Regions from separate parts of the Massilia sp. PAMC28688 genome, predicted to be linked through region 1. Evidence: riboswitches for the same ligand, from Rfam matches in the RefSeq annotation. Region 1 holds a riboswitch; the other holds the start of a gene.
The links. A riboswitch is a leader RNA that binds a small molecule or an ion and turns the genes downstream of it on or off. The one in region 1 is predicted to bind glycine.
Positions count from the first base shown of each region.

Region 2: linked by a shared signal. The riboswitch ahead of gcvT (glycine cleavage system aminomethyltransferase GcvT) and the one ahead of KY495_RS10085 (D-amino acid dehydrogenase) in region 1 are both predicted to bind glycine.

Region 1 is NZ_CP080378.1:2,244,552-2,252,478, reverse strand. It holds tRNA gene KY495_RS10105 (tRNA-Ile) at 1-8, opposite strand, end outside; rRNA gene KY495_RS10100 (16S ribosomal RNA) at 119-1,647, opposite strand; gene KY495_RS10095 (penicillin acylase family protein) at 2,072-4,459, opposite strand; gene KY495_RS10090 (DUF6328 family protein) at 4,647-5,099, shown strand; glycine riboswitch at 5,162-5,251, shown strand; gene KY495_RS10085 (D-amino acid dehydrogenase) at 5,409-6,641, shown strand; gene KY495_RS10080 (thioesterase II family protein) at 6,610-7,359, opposite strand; rRNA gene rrf (5S ribosomal RNA) at 7,423-7,535, opposite strand; rRNA gene KY495_RS10070 (23S ribosomal RNA) at 7,695-7,927, opposite strand, start outside.
Region 2 is NZ_CP080378.1:4,376,484-4,384,410, reverse strand. It holds gene KY495_RS19540 (DUF1631 family protein) at 1-1,518, opposite strand, end outside; gene KY495_RS24130 (methyl-accepting chemotaxis protein) at 1,809-3,152, shown strand; gene KY495_RS19530 (hypothetical protein) at 3,325-3,555, shown strand; gene KY495_RS19525 (ATP-dependent Clp protease proteolytic subunit) at 3,738-4,298, opposite strand; glycine riboswitch at 4,458-4,544, shown strand; glycine riboswitch at 4,563-4,666, shown strand; gene gcvT (glycine cleavage system aminomethyltransferase GcvT) at 4,738-5,856, shown strand; gene gcvH (glycine cleavage system protein GcvH) at 5,895-6,275, shown strand; gene gcvP (aminomethyl-transferring glycine dehydrogenase) at 6,359-7,927, shown strand, end outside.

The DNA.
Region 1 (7,927 bases):
ACAGCCCCGACTTGGACACTACTACTGTTTCTTCTAATTTCAACAGTCGATAAGAGTGGACGCTTAATGAACACCCCTCTAATGGGGCCCTCACATTACTGTGCGTGTGCAACTCTAGAAAGGAGGTGATCCAGCCGCACCTTCCGATACGGCTACCTTGTTACGACTTCACCCCAGTCACGAATCCTACCGTGGTAAGCGCCCTCCTTACGGTTAAGCTACCTACTTCTGGTAAAACCCGCTCCCATGGTGTGACGGGCGGTGTGTACAAGACCCGGGAACGTATTCACCGCGACATGCTGATCCGCGATTACTAGCGATTCCAACTTCATGTAGTCGAGTTGCAGACTACAATCCGGACTACGATACACTTTCTGGGATTAGCTCCCCCTCGCGGGTTGGCGGCCCTCTGTATGTACCATTGTATGACGTGTGAAGCCCTACCCATAAGGGCCATGAGGACTTGACGTCATCCCCACCTTCCTCCGGTTTGTCACCGGCAGTCTCATTAGAGTGCTCTTTCGTAGCAACTAATGACAAGGGTTGCGCTCGTTGCGGGACTTAACCCAACATCTCACGACACGAGCTGACGACAGCCATGCAGCACCTGTGTTACGGCTCTCTTTCGAGCACGCCTCGATCTCTCAAGGCTTCCGTACATGTCAAGGGTAGGTAAGGTTTTTCGCGTTGCATCGAATTAATCCACATCATCCACCGCTTGTGCGGGTCCCCGTCAATTCCTTTGAGTTTTAATCTTGCGACCGTACTCCCCAGGCGGTCTACTTCACGCGTTAGCTGCGTTACCAAGTTAATTAAAACCCGACAACTAGTAGACATCGTTTAGGGCGTGGACTACCAGGGTATCTAATCCTGTTTGCTCCCCACGCTTTCGTGCATGAGCGTCAATCTTGACCCAGGGGGCTGCCTTCGCCATCGGTGTTCCTCCACATCTCTACGCATTTCACTGCTACACGTGGAATTCTACCCCCCTCTGCCAGATTCTAGCCTTGCAGTCTCCATCGCAATTCCCAGGTTGAGCCCGGGGATTTCACGACAGACTTACAAAACCGCCTGCGCACGCTTTACGCCCAGTAATTCCGATTAACGCTTGCACCCTACGTATTACCGCGGCTGCTGGCACGTAGTTAGCCGGTGCTTATTCTTCAGGTACCGTCATTAGCAAGGGATATTAGCCCTCACCGTTTCTTCCCTGACAAAAGAGCTTTACAACCCGAAGGCCTTCTTCACTCACGCGGCATTGCTGGATCAGGCTTGCGCCCATTGTCCAAAATTCCCCACTGCTGCCTCCCGTAGGAGTCTGGACCGTGTCTCAGTTCCAGTGTGGCTGGTCGTCCTCTCAGACCAGCTACTGATCGATGCCTTGGTAGGCCTTTACCCCACCAACTAGCTAATCAGATATCGGCCGCTCCAGGAGCATGAGGTCTTGCGATCCCCCACTTTCATCCTTAGATCGTATGCGGTATTAGCGTAACTTTCGCTACGTTATCCCCCACTCCAGGGTACGTTCCGATATATTACTCACCCGTTCGCCACTCGCCGCCAGGTTGCCCCGCGCTGCCGTTCGACTTGCATGTGTAAGGCATGCCGCCAGCGTTCAATCTGAGCCAGGATCAAACTCTTCAGTTCAATCTCTGTTTGTCGGGCATTTCTGCCCGAATTCGTCCCATTGGTCCGAATTCGCTCACTCAAAATACTGACAGGCCACTACTTTCGTAGCGCCTATATTTCTTTCTTGTGAACATTTGATAATTTAAGTATTCAACATCGCTTTCGCTCTGTTGGCACCTTCATCAAACGCCCACACTTATCGACTGTTAATTTTTAAAGAACTTATTCGGTACTGCCTTGCTGCAGGCTACGAAGCGTTGTGTTCGTTGCAGCAGAGAGGTGAGATTATGCAGCGTTTCGCGATTCTCGTCAACTCCCTTTTTTATTACAGCGTCGTTTTCGACACTCCCTGACGGCTTGCTAACTACTTGATTTCGTTAACGTTTCGTTCGGGGAGGCGAACTATAGCAAGCCGCGTCCCGGTCCGCAAGCGCTTTCTCACCTATTCCGCGATGCGCATGACCTTGTACTGGGGGTCCGCCTTCATGTCTTCCGGCCAGAATGGCAGCGCGATAAACTGCTTGCGCGAAAACAGCGGCACCTGGTCGCCATAATGCGGTGACGCAGGGTCCACGGATTGCCCATACACCAGCATGCCCTCGGCCACCGGCCCCTTGTGGTCAAAGGTGACCGTCTGCACGTAACTCGTGCCCCAGATCACGTTCTCGTACCCAGTGGCCCGCAGCGGCGAGCCCATGGTCAGGGAATTGTAGGAACCATCGACATTGCCGATGCCCCCGTGAATTGGCACCCGGACACCGCCGCGCGTGTCACTCTGGTACTGCCCGAGCGGCCCATCCAGGGGGACGCCCAGCATCTCCAGTTTCTGCACGCTCCGCTTGAGCGAAGCCAGCATGTCAGGGACAAGGCCCGCAGCCAGAGCGCGCGGCGTGTGGACAGGATCGCGGGGATCGAACGGCACTGCCCACTTGCCCGGAGCATTGGCAACCTGCAGCCAGAATTCGCGAAACAGGACGGCGCCCCGGCTTTCCAGATTGGCCCGCCGGTCCCAGCCGGCCAATGCGGCGCAGCCGGCCCGCACCTGCGCATCGGACGACGCCAGGCAGTGCGGCAGCAAGTCGGGCAGGACCAGCTCGGCGGCATGGATGCGGTTGGCAAACGCCAGTTCCTGCAAGTCCTGCAGCTGCAAGCGGCCGCGCTGCGCGATCTGTTCCTCCAGCTGCACAAATCCTATGCGGGTGCGCAGCGATTGCGCAGCGTTGACCGGGCCATACAGGGGTGAGTAGCCGTAGGGCGCAGGTCCGGTCAGCAAGGCCCGGGCATTGTTGAGCCAATAGGAATCATTGGAGTTGCCTGCATAATCCGTACGCATGGCAAAGGGTGCGCGCGCTGGTGAGAAGATGCCGGGTGGTGTATCCGGATCGCTGCCCCAGCCACATGCCGATCGTGTTCCGTCAAAGGTCAGCAACGGTTCGAACAGCAAGCAATCCGACAGGAACTTTGCTGTTTCCATGTGCGGCACGACACTGGCGTCCGCATACAGGGTGTTGCCGTGCCGGTCTGCCGCCACCGTGTTCACCCACGGCAGTCCCGCCGTCCGATCGAGCGCGGACTTGAGTTCCGCAACGCTTTGTGCCCGACCAATGCCCAGCCATTGGTCCATGAGGCGCGTATTGTTGCGGTTGGGGTCGCCCAGTACCGTCACTTCACTGGCAGTCCATCCCAGGCCGGCAGCAGGCCATACGACAACTGCCCCGTGGCGACTGAAATAAAAGGTCTTGCTGCGCGCAGTCATGCTCCCGTCCGCCTCACGCACATCCACGGATACTTGGCGGCTGCTCATCTTTTCGGCCACCCCGTCAATGAGGTAGGTGGTGCCGGCCGGGTCGCGCCCGTCCAGCGCAAGCTTGAACGTGGTGAAGTGGACGGCGGCGGTCACGGTATGACTCCAGGCCACGTCCCTGTTAAAGCCAATCACGACCAGGGGAATGCCCCCCAGAATCACGCCCATGGCATCGTAGCTCCCGGGCACGGTAAGGTGCGCCTGGTAGAAGCGGTCGGTACTGGTCCACGGGTAATGAGGATTGCCCAACAACAGGCCGCGCCCCGTGGCACTCAAGTCGCTGCCGATGGCCAGCGCGTTGCTGCCCAGCTGCTCCCGCGTCAGGCGGCGCAGCCGCTCCTGCAGCAGGGCCCCGTTGGCGGGTCCGGCCGGCGCGGACGGGAGTGCCTGCCCGGGGGATCGTCCCCCGTTCACAAATTCCTGGGCGAACACTTCGCCCGTAGCGTGCAGGGCTTTTTCTGCCAGCACCCGGTACATGTCGTCGACCGTGATCGGCTTGACCCAGGCCGCGTTGTTGCACGCCGCCGGGTAGCGCCCCGCGTGGTCTTTCAGATAGCGGTTGTAGCCGATGACGTAGCCTTCCAGCAGTTCCTGCGTGTCCCGGCTGCCTGCCGCATAGCCGGCGCGCAATTGCTCGATGTCGAGATAGCCCTTGAAAAAGAAATCGCTGTCGAGGTTGTTGAGCTTGACGTAATAAATGGCGGCACCATACTCGCCGTTGGCAGGCTCCGTTGCCGATGCGGCGGGGCCGAAATAGCGGGACCGTTCGCCACGCACTGTCAGCAGGGTGTCCGCGAACATGCACAGATTATCCTGGGCGTAGGCATATGCCAGCCCGTATCCCAGGCCCCGGAAATCGTCAGCCCGGATGTGGGCCAGCCCGTAACTGGTGCGCGTGATGTCCGCCTGTACCTGGCTGTGCCGGGGCGCCTCGCCAAAGGCCAGCTCCACCCGGCCGCAGCCGCTGCCCATCAGGCAGATCGCCGCCGCCACTGCCCGCACTGCCCATCTGCCGCTTCTCATCATGGCCACCCCTGTCAGAAAACATCAACGCACGATCGAAAGGCAATACTACGAAGCCGCTGACAAGCTGCATTGATTGGACTCAACGTGTTCGGGCGCAGTTCAACAGTGCGCTATTGATGACCAGGAGGAATACCGGTACTGTTCGTTCATGGAAAAAGCACAAGAGACAAATAATTTTCATGAAGAGATGCGCGACATTATCGAAGAGGCGCGCGTCATTCTTCCCGGTGTGCAGGCGCTGTTTGGTTTCCAGACCATTGCCGTGTTCAGTGAACGCTTTGGCGGCTTGCCCGCGTTCGCAGTGACCTGCCACCTGGTCAGCCTGGCCATGGTCATCCTGGCGGTGGCGCTGGTGATGACGCCCGCCATTTATTACCGCATCGTGGGGCCGGCATACGTGTCGCGCCGGATGATCAAGCGCTCCGCTGCCCTGCTGCGCTCGGCGCTGTGGCCACTGGCCGCCGGCCTGGCGCTGGATATGTTCACCGTGATCTTCGTGGCCACGCGCAAGCTTGACGTGAGCATCGCGGGCGCGCTGGCGACCGTGTTTGTGCTGGTCGGTCTCTGGCTGGCCTTCCCATGGTTCGAGCGCAAACGCTGCCGGGAAAGCAACAGCGGCTACCTCAGCGGCGAGACCTAGCAAATAAGGCTTGGGATTTGGACGGCAGTGGTTTAAGCTTGCCGCGTTGTTGGCGCAATGCCAACGCGATATCGGGAGAGTCTGCCGCATGCGGCAGCGCCGAAGGAGCAACCGCCCCGGAATCTCTCAGGCCCAGGGACCGATATTGCACATGCACTCTGAAGAGCCATCGGATCTCGTCACCCGATGCACCGAAGGAGCAAACCGCACAGGCGTGGCGGTGAATCTCTCAGGTCCAGCACAGAGGGGGTGTCCTGCGCGCATGGTGCGTGCGGATTTCCTTTCAATGACCTTCTGGACCTGATCTACATGAAAACCATTGCAGTTATCGGCGGCGGCATTACCGGCGTCACGACGGCGTACGCGCTCGCCAAACGCGGCTATACCGTCACCGTCATCGAAAAGCACCGCTACACCGGCATGGAAACCTCGTTTGCCAACGGCGGCCAGCTGTCCGCTTCCAATGCGGAAGTATGGAATCACAGCTCCACGCTCCTGAAAGGCATCAAGTGGATGCTCACCCGCGACGCGCCCTTGCTGGTCAATCCGACACCGAGCTGGCACAAATTGTCCTGGTTCGCCGAATTCATCGCCGCCATCCCGCATTACCACGCCAACACGGTGGAAACCGCGCGCCTGGCCATTGCCGCCCGCAAGCACCTGTTTGCCTGGGCGGAGGATGAGAATATTGATTTTGATGCCAAGCGCAAAGGCATCCTGCACATCTACCGCGACAAGGCCAGCTTTGACCACGCCGCCAACGTGACCCGCATGCTGGCACAAGGCGGCCTTGAGCGCCGCGCAGTCACGCCGTCGGAGATGCGCGCCATTGAACCGACCCTGGCGGGGAACTACTACGGCGGCTTTTTCACCGACAGCGACGCCACCGGCGACATCCACAAATTCACGGTGGGCCTGGCCCATGCAGCGCAGCGCCTGGGCGTGCGCTTCATGCACGGACGTGAAGTGGCCGGTGTGGTGACCGACGGCAGTGCCGTCAGCATCTCGGTCGGGCGGGGTAACGATGAAGAGACCACTGTTTTTGACGGCGTGGTGGTCTGCGCCGGCACCGCCAGCCGCAGCCTGGCCGCGTCACTGGGCGACCGGGTCAATATCTATCCCGTCAAAGGCTATTCAATCACGGTCAATCTGCACGATGCTGCCAGCCAGGCCGCGGCGCCCACGGTCAGCCTGCTGGACGATGCGACCAAACTGGTCACCAGCCGGCTGGGCGATGAACGCTTCCGCGTGGCGGGTACCGCTGAATTCAATGGCTTCAATCGCGATATCCGGGCCGACCGCATCCGGCCGCTGGTCGACTGGGTCCATGAATGCTTCCCGGGCATTAACACCCGCAGTGTCGTGCCCTGGGCAGGTTTGCGCCCGATGATGCCGACCATGCTGCCGCGGGTCGGGCGCGGCAAATCTCCCTGCGTGTTTTATAACACCGGGCATGGCCACCTGGGATGGACCTTGTCAGCAGTAACGGCAGACATGATCGGCGATATCGTCAAGCGTTCGCACTGGATGCAGCCACACTAAGGCGAATCAGCTCAAGCACGGCAGCTTCTTGTTCGTTGATGAAGAAGTGGTCGCCGTCAAACCAGTGCACCTCGCACGGCGCGCTTGTTTCACATGCCCACGCCTCGATTTGCACGTTGCTTGTCAAAGGATCGCCGCGGCCGGCCAGCACCGTGAGCGGTACCGGCAGGCGCGGCCCGGCGCGGTACTGATAGGTTTCGGACACGGCAAAATCGGCGCGTATGGCCGGCAGCGCCATGACCAGCAGCTCGCGGTACTTCATGACCGCGGGAGGCGTGCCGTTAAATCCCCGCAATTGCTCGATCAATTCGTCGTCGCCCATGGTGTGCAGGCCGCGTGAACGATTGCGCCGGCCCGGCGCGTTGGCCGCCGAAACCATGAGGCGATCGGGCAGCCGACTATCATGGGCGGCGAAATGGCGCGTGAGTTCAAACGCAATGAGTGCACCCAGGCTGTGGCCGAAGAACATGAAGGGCAGCTGATCCTCGGGACGCAGGATGTCTGACAACACCGCAATCAATTCGGCCAGCGAGGTGAAAGGTTCTTCGCTGCGCCGGGTACCACGGCCTGGCAGCTGCACGGCCCACACTTCAATTTCCGGGCCAAGCGCTGCCTGCCATTGCGCGTACATGCGGGCATTGCCACCGGCATAGGCGAAGCAGATCAGGCGCATGGCGGGCGCCGCTTGAGGGGTACGCAAAATCCAGGGTGTCATCATATTTTCACCGGACGAAAAAAAACCCCGAGGCATTTCTGCTCCGGGGTTTTTCTCTTATAACTAGCCTGACGATAACCTACTTTCACACTGGTTGCAGCACTATCATCGGCGTAAAATCGTTTCACGGTCCTGTTCGGGATGGGAAGGGGTGGTACCGATTTACTATGGTCATCAGGCATAACTTGTACAGGTAACAGCTCCACAACGGGGCAGCTGCACCTTGAATCTGGAAGAAGTAAGTTTTGTATTCGTAGTAATGAACTACGGGGTAGTGCTCGAGATATCAACAACAAGGCAACACGCGCAATTCTTATCTCTGTACCTGCTAAGGTTATAGGGACAAGCCGTACGGGCAATTAGTATCAGTTAGCTTAATGCATTACTGCACTTCCACACCTGACCTATCAACGTCCTGGTCTCGAACGACCCTTTAAAGAGCTCAAGGCTCTGGGAAATCTCATCTTAAGGCAAGTTTCCCGCTTAGATGCTTTCAGCGGTTATCTCTTCCAGACTTAGCTACCCGGCAATGCCACTGGCGTGACAACCGGTACACCAGAGGTCTGTCCAC
Region 2 (7,927 bases), 2.1 Mb from region 1:
GCGCGCGGGATGCGCCTCTTCAAAGAAGAAATTCTTGTCCGCCAGCGCGGCCTTGAGCACGGGAATCTGCAGGAACTGGATCAGTTCCCGGATTTCCTTGGGAATATTCGGGTCGAGGAAAACGGTGTCGAAAATCTTCGACAGCAGGTCGATCGTGCTTTCATCGCCGCGCGACAGGCTGCCCTGCGGAATGCTCGCTTTCAGGCGCGGCAGGTAGAACACGTCCGCGTTCTGGGCCGCGCCGGGGGTGGACGGCGTGGCGGCAAACTGTTCGGGCATGCGCGCCTGCAGCGTCTTGAGCATGTCCAGCAGCGGCGCCGGGGCCGCGCCGAAGCCGGCCTGACCGAGGACGGCCCCAGTGGCTGCGTGCGGCTGGGGCGACGTGCCGAAGGCCACCTGCGCCATCAGCCCCCCGGCCATCACCTGGCTGTGGAACTGGCCACCCGGGATAGGGCCGTCCGGGATAGGGCCGCCCGGGAAAGGGCCGCCCGGGAAAGGGCCGCCCGGGTTAGGGCCACCCGGGCCGGCAGCGGCAAATCCGTGCGTGCCGCCCTGCACGCCGTGGAACGGGGACGCGCCCGCTGCCATCGCGTGCGGCGCGGCGCCATGGACGGGTGCGCTCTGCGCTGCGGCCGGTTCGGGCACGAAACCGTGCACGGCGCTCGGGCGCCAGCCGCCGGGGCCACCGGTACTTTGCGGCAAATTCGGAATGAGGGGAATGCCGGCGTCAAACTCACTGTCCGCTTCGCCCGTCAGGAACTGGCGCAGCTGCTGGGCCAGTGCTTCCTGCTTCTTGGCGCGCTTGGCCTTGGCGGCATTGGCACATTCGGTTTTCTTGATGTTGTAGGCGTCCATCGACCCCGGCTGGGTCCCCTTGTTGACCAGGGCATCGCACAAGGCGTCGTACATCGGCCCCAGGTCGAACAGGATTTCCGGGCGCAGCAGGCGCGTGATGAGGCCGTGTGCCTCTTCGTTGGGTTCAAACTCGCGCCAGGCACTGCTGAGCGCAGCGAGGAACAGCTCTGGCCGGAAGGGGTTTTGGGCAAGACGCAGGATGTCGCGGTTGAGCAGGTAACCCAGGCGCACGTTCAGCGTGGCAATCTGGGTCGCATATTTCATTTCAAACGGCCGGCTCAGGGCATCGAAGGCGACCCGGTTGTCCATCTCGGCGAATGGCACCAGCGTGAGCGCCGCTTCGGAAATCAGGGTGGCGCGCGGGCGGGGGGTCAGGCCGGCCACTTCGGCCCGCAGCGATTTTTCCAGCTCCTCAGAAATGAGGTGCAGGAAGGCGTAGCTGTGTTCTTTAAGCAAATTGCCCGACTTCACCCGCAAGAAGACGTCGCGCGCATCCATGCTTGGGTCGGCCACATCCAGCAGGGCCGATACCAGGCGCGTGCCGACGCCGAGCCATTGCTCATTGGCGTGCTTGGTGACGATCTCCACCAAGGCTTCCAACAGCTCATGCTGCGACACGGCCGCCTTCTGTGCATTTGCCGGTTTGGACGCTACTGGAGCCATGGTTGATTATTCTCCGCGGGATGAATTGACTATTTGACGCTTCTATTTTGCCACGTTATTTCCACAAGGCAATAGACAAAATATAACGAATCGCTGTTTTTGCAGAATTTCTTTTGTAAGTACACATTCAAGATCAACAACGTGCTTTTTTGAACACGTTTTATTGCCGGGCCGACTTTTGATACTGCGCAAAGGTCGCGCTTCGGCGTTTCCTTAACATGAAGAATCACCTTGCTTCAGGGGCGGCGCGGCCGCCCTCCTGGTGCACCGACCTTGCCAAGGAAACCATCATGTCCCCACTGCCCCGCCTCGATACCCGCCATAAACTATTTGCCTGCATCGGCGCGCTGCTTGCGGCGTGCCTGACGCTGGCGTTCTGGATCCTCGGCCAGGCAGAGCAGATTGCCCTGTTATCGGCCGGTTCCGGTCAAAAGTTAAGTGCTGCAATAAAAATTTACGACACCGCCCGCATCACCTTCTGGTGCGCGGCCGTGGCCCTGACGCTCGTTGCCGTGCTGGGCGGGGCCTGGCTGCAGGCGGCGCTGGATCGGCCCATGGAGGAAGCCGGCGCCCTGGCCCGGCGCGTGGCGGAAGGCGACCTGAGCGGAAAAGTCAGCGACCAGGGCGGCGCCGGCGGCATCTTGCTGGGCGCAATGCAGGAGATGAATGAACGCCTGGCGGGCATGATTGTCAAGGTGCGCAGCGGTACGGAAAGCATTGCCACCAGCGCCGGCCAGATCGCCGCCGGCAGCATGTCCTTGTCCGCGCGCACGGAAGAGCAGGCGGCATCGCTCGAAGAGACGGCCTCTTCAATGGGCCAGCTGACGGCCACGGTCCGCCAGAATGCCGAACACGCGCACCAGGCCAGCCAGCTTGCCATTTCAGCCTCCGACGTGGCAGTGCGCGGCGGTGCCGTGGTGGCCGAAGTGGTTTGCACCATGGCATCCATTAACGAATCGTCGAGCCGGATTGCCGAGATCATCAACGTCATCGACGGCATTGCTTTTCAGACCAACATCCTGGCCCTGAACGCGGCAGTGGAAGCGGCCCGCGCCGGCGAACAGGGACGCGGTTTCGCCGTGGTGGCTGGCGAAGTTCGCAGCCTGGCCCAGCGGTCGGCGGCAGCGGCGCAGGAAATCAAGCTGCTGATTGACGATTCCGTGGGCAAGGTCAGCGCCGGCACGGAACTGGCCGGGCGCGCGGGCAAGACCATGCATGACGTCGTCACGAGCGTCAAGCGGGTGACCGACATCATTGGCGAAATTGCCCATGCCAGCGCGGAACAGACAGCCGGCATCGACCAGATCAACCAGGCCATTTCAGCCATGGACGCGGCCACCCAGCAGAACGCGGCGCTGGTCGAGCAATCGGCGGCGGCGGCGGCCTCGCTGCGCGACGAAGCAGGTCACCTGTCACGCGCGTCGGCCGCCTTTGTCCTGGGGCCGGAACACGGGGTGCGCAAAGCAGCTGTGCACCTGGTCGCGAGCAATCCTCACGCCCGTGCAACAGCGGGCACGGCCACTGCCCGCAGCAAGGCCCCCGCCATCCATGTCGTGGCGCCGTCCCCTGCCGCGCGGCCCCAGCGTCAGCGCGGGGCAATGGCCCGGCTGGACCTGGATTGGGAAGAGTTCTGACCCTGGCCAATTTGTTGCAATTCTGTAGGAAGCGCTCCTACAGCGGGTCGAGCGATCTTCTGATAGCGGCCCTGTTGCGGGCATCCCATCATTGGTTCACCAAACGGGCCTGAGAAACAATTCAGGCGCGCAAGGCGAGCAAGACATTTCAAACTTTCTTAAAGGAATGAACATGGCCTCGAATCAGAAAAACAAGGGTGGTAGCAAGCAAAGTGACAGCGCATCGTCGAACAAGCAGTCCGGCAGCCAGGGTTCCGGTTCGCGCTCGGGCGGCACCCAGGGTGGCACCCACGAGCAGCACGTGGAAGCCGGCCGCCAGAGCCACAAGAACGATAACAAGGAAGGTTCGCGCCAGTCCGGTTCGGGTTCGGGCAGCGCAAGCAAGAGCAGCGGCAACCGCTGATCAGGCTGACCGCTGGGTACTGCCGGGTTTCCGGGCAGTACCACTACAGTGCCAAACAGGAAGCCATCGAAAGAGTCTGCAGCGGCGCGCCGTTGACAGGCTCTTTTCGTTGAAACGCTCTTTTCTTTTGCGCGTCTACCGGGCCCGGCTCGACAGGAAACGGGGAGCCAGGCAACCGGGCGCTAGATATTGCGGATATGGACGCCCCGCGGCGGGGCAAAATCGGCCACATCGTCGATCATGCGCGCAGCCTTGGCGTCGCGCGAGGTGAGGTGCAGGTCGGAATACTGGTGAATGGCCCACTGCTCCGGCGACAGTTCGATGTGCTTGCGCAAAATGGATTCAGTGCGCGCATCATCGGCCCGCAAGCCTTCGACGATGATATTGAGCGCGTCCGGGCGCGCGCCCGGCGACGCGGTGGCGTGCGACTTGTGGACCATGAAGCGCGCCGTCTCGCTGGCGTAGCGGCGCGTACCGGACAGGAACAGGATGACGGCGATGGACGCTACCGCGCCGCCGTTGTACATGACGAATTCGATGGGCGCCCTGGAGAGGAAGTTATACATGCACAGGCCATCGCTGACGTAGCCGCCGTTGGACTGGATCAGAATATGGGCCCGTTCCACGCCCGCCTCGGTCATGGCCGAAACACTCTCGAACACGCGATGCACCATATCGCTGTTGACGTCACCGGAGAGCGTAAACCACGCTTCCGTACCACTTTTCGTTTGTTGTTCGGTCATGGCTGTTTTACTCGTAAAAGGGATGAGCAATTTTAACAAATCCGCCCTATGCCGGCGTGGCGGGCGCACTGCATTCGTGCGCGCCCTCTCTCGCCCCTGGTTTCCCCCTGCGATGGGCGCTCTTAAGTTGACTTTGGCAGCCTGCTGGCATATGCTCTGCACTCTTGATCGGGAGAGGGTAGCCACGCGCTGCCGCCGAAGGGGCATCACCCAAAAACTCTCAGGCAAAAGGACCGGTCAGGGGTCGGCAGCGCGTGTCGCGGCGGATCAAACTCTGGAGAGCGGCCGCGGCACATGCCGGCGGCCCACCGAAGGGGCAGGCGGAACATCTCCGCTATCTCTCAGGTACCAAGGACAGAGGGGCGCGAACACCCGCAACGGGCCAGTGTGGTCCTGCGTACCTGTTCGGCGGTCCCCTATACACCTGCCCGAGGATTCCATGACGCTTAAAGCGACCCCGCTCAATTCCGCACACCGCGCAGCCGGCGCCAAGATGGTCGATTTTGGCGGCTGGGACATGCCCGTCAACTACGGCTCGCAGATCGAAGAACACCATGCCGTGCGCACCGACGTGGGCATGTTCGATGTCTCCCACATGTGCGTGGTCGACCTCGAAGGCGACAATGTGCGCGCCTTCCTGCGCGGCCTGCTGGCCAATAACGTCGACAAGCTGCAGGTGCCGGGCAAGGCGCTCTACTCCTGCATGCTCAATGAGCAGGGCTTCGTCATCGACGACCTGATCGTGTACTTCTTTGCCGAAAACTGGTTCCGCCTGGTGGTCAACGCCGGCACCGCCGAGAAGGACGTGGCCTGGATCAGTGCCCGTAACGAGGCCACCGGTAGCGGCGTGACGATCACGCAGCGCCGCGACGGTGCCGACCCGATGGCGCTGATCGCCGTGCAGGGCCCGAATGCCCGTGCCAAGGTGTGGGAAGTGCTGCCCACCACCAAAGAGGCGTCCGAACCGCTCAAGCCCTTTAACGCCGTCATCGTCAAGGACACCGCGTTTGGCGACGTGATGGTGGCGCGCACCGGCTACACGGGCGAAGACGGTTTTGAACTGGCGTTCTCCGCGTCCCAGGCCGAGGCACTGTGGAATGCCCTGCTGGCGGCCGGCGTCAAGCCTGCGGGCCTGGGCGCGCGCGACACGCTGCGCCTGGAAGCGGGCATGAACCTGTACGGCCAGGACATGGACGACACGGTCAACCCGCTTGACGCCGGCCTGGCGTGGACCGTGGACCTGGTGTCCGAGCGCGACTTCGTAGGCAAGGATGCGCTCAAGGCGCAGGGCCAGAACCAGCAGTACGTGGGCCTGATCCTGCGTGAGAAAGGCGGCATCCTGCGCGCCCACCAGAAAATCATCAGCGCCTCCGGGAGCGAAGGCGAAATCACCAGTGGCACTTTCAGCCCCACCATGCAGCAGGCCATCGCCCTGGCGCGGGTGCCGATGGACGTCGCCGTGGGCGACACCGTTCACGTGGAAATCCGCGACAAGCGCCTGGCCGCCAGCGTAATCAAGCTGCCCTTCGTGCGAAACGGTAAAATCCTCGCTGCCTGACCCGAACCCATATCGAATCTTTTAATCCGGAGCCTTACATGAATATTCCTGCAGACCTGAAGTACACCGAGTCCCACGAGTGGGTACGCGCTGAAGCCGACGGCACCTTCACCGTCGGTATCACCGAATACGCGCAGGATGCCCTGGGCGACATCGTGTTCGTCGAACTGCCGAAGGTGGGCAAGTCCTTCAGCGCCGGCGACGACGCCGCCGTGGTGGAATCGGTCAAGGCCGCCAGCGACATCTACGCCCCGGTATCGGGCGAAGTCGTGGCCATCAATACCGCCGTCACCGACGCTCCGGACTCGATCAACAGCGACGCCTACGGCGCCTGGCTGTTCAAGTTGAAGCCCGCCGATGCGTCCTCGATCAACGGCCTGCTCGACGCAGCCGCCTACGGCAAGAACACCGCAGAGTAATCCACTCGCCGCCGCGGCTGCGCAAGTGCGCGCCGCGGCACACAGCACTCCTCTCGCTTTTCCTTTCTTTGGCCTCCCACATCATGACCCGCTCCAGCCTGACCCAACTCGAAGCACGCGACTCCTTCATCCCGCGCCATATCGGTCCCTCCGACAGCGAACAGGCAGCCATGCTGTCGACGCTGGGATACCCGTCGCGCGCGGCGCTGATCGACGCCATCGTCCCTGCCCATATCCGTACCAAGAGCCGGCTCGAACTGGGCCAGTTCTTCGACCCCATGCCGGAGCAGGCCGCACTGGCCAAACTGAAGGGCATCGCCGCCAAGAACAAGGTCATGAAGTCGATGATCGGCCAGGGCTACTACAACACCCATACGCCCGGCGTCATCCTGCGCAACATCTTTGAAAACCCGGCCTGGTACACCGCCTACACGCCCTACCAGCCCGAGATTTCGCAGGGCCGCCTGGAAGCGATCCTGAACTTCCAGCAGATGATCACCGACCTGACCGGCATGGGCATCGCCAATTCGTCGATGCTTGACGAAGGCACCGCCGCCGCCGAAGCCATGACGCTGATCCAGCGCGTGGGCAAGTCGGCATCGAACGTGTTCTACGTGGCCGACGACGTGCTGCCGCAGACGCTGGAAGTGATCCAGACCCGCGCCCGCCCGATTGGCGTGGAAGTGCGGGTGATCGCCGCCGACGCCGTCGCCACGCTGTCGGAGCCGTGCTTCGGCGTGCTGCTGCAGTACCCGGGCGTACACGGCGACGTGCGCGACTACCGCGCCGCGGTCGAAAGGCTGCACGCGGCCGGCACCATGGTCGTTGCCGCCGCCGACCTGCTGGCCCTGACCCTGCTCACGCCACCGGGCGAATGGGGCGCCGACGTGGTGGTAGGTAACAGCCAGCGCTTTGGCGTGCCGCTCGGATTCGGCGGCCCGCACGCCGGCTACCTGGCCACGCGCGACGAATTCAAGCGCAGCATGGCCGGGCGCCTGGTGGGGGTGACCATCGACGCCCAGGGCAACAAGGCATACCGCCTGGCCCTGCAAACGCGCGAACAGCACATCCGCCGTGAAAAGGCGACCTCCAACATCTGTACCGCACAGGTGCTGCTGGCCGTCATGGCCGGCATGTACGCGGTCTACCACGGCCCCAAGGGGCTGGAGCGCATCGCCCAGCGCGTGCACCGCTTCACCAACATCCTGGCCGCCAAGCTGGGGCAGCTCGGCTATGAGATCGTCAACAGCACTTACTTCGACACCCTGACCATCCGCACCGGCCGCGCGGCCGAACTGCTGTCGGCAGCCGAAGCGAAGGGTGTGAACCTGCGCCGCGCCGGCGAGGCCATGGTGGGCGTGTCGCTGGACGAAACCACGACCCGCGAAGACCTGGCCCTGCTGTGGTCCATCTTCGCGCAGGGCGTGGCCAACGCGCCGGCCGCACCGGACTTTGACGCATTTGAAGCTGCTGCCCAGACCGCGTTCCCGGACAACCTGGCCCGTACCAGCGCCTACCTGACCCACCCGACCTTCAACCGCTACCACGCCGAGCACGAAATGCTGCGCTACCTGCGCAGCCTGGCCGACAAGGACCTGGCGCTGGACCGCACCATGATCCCGCTTGGCTCGTGCACCATGAAGCTCAATGCC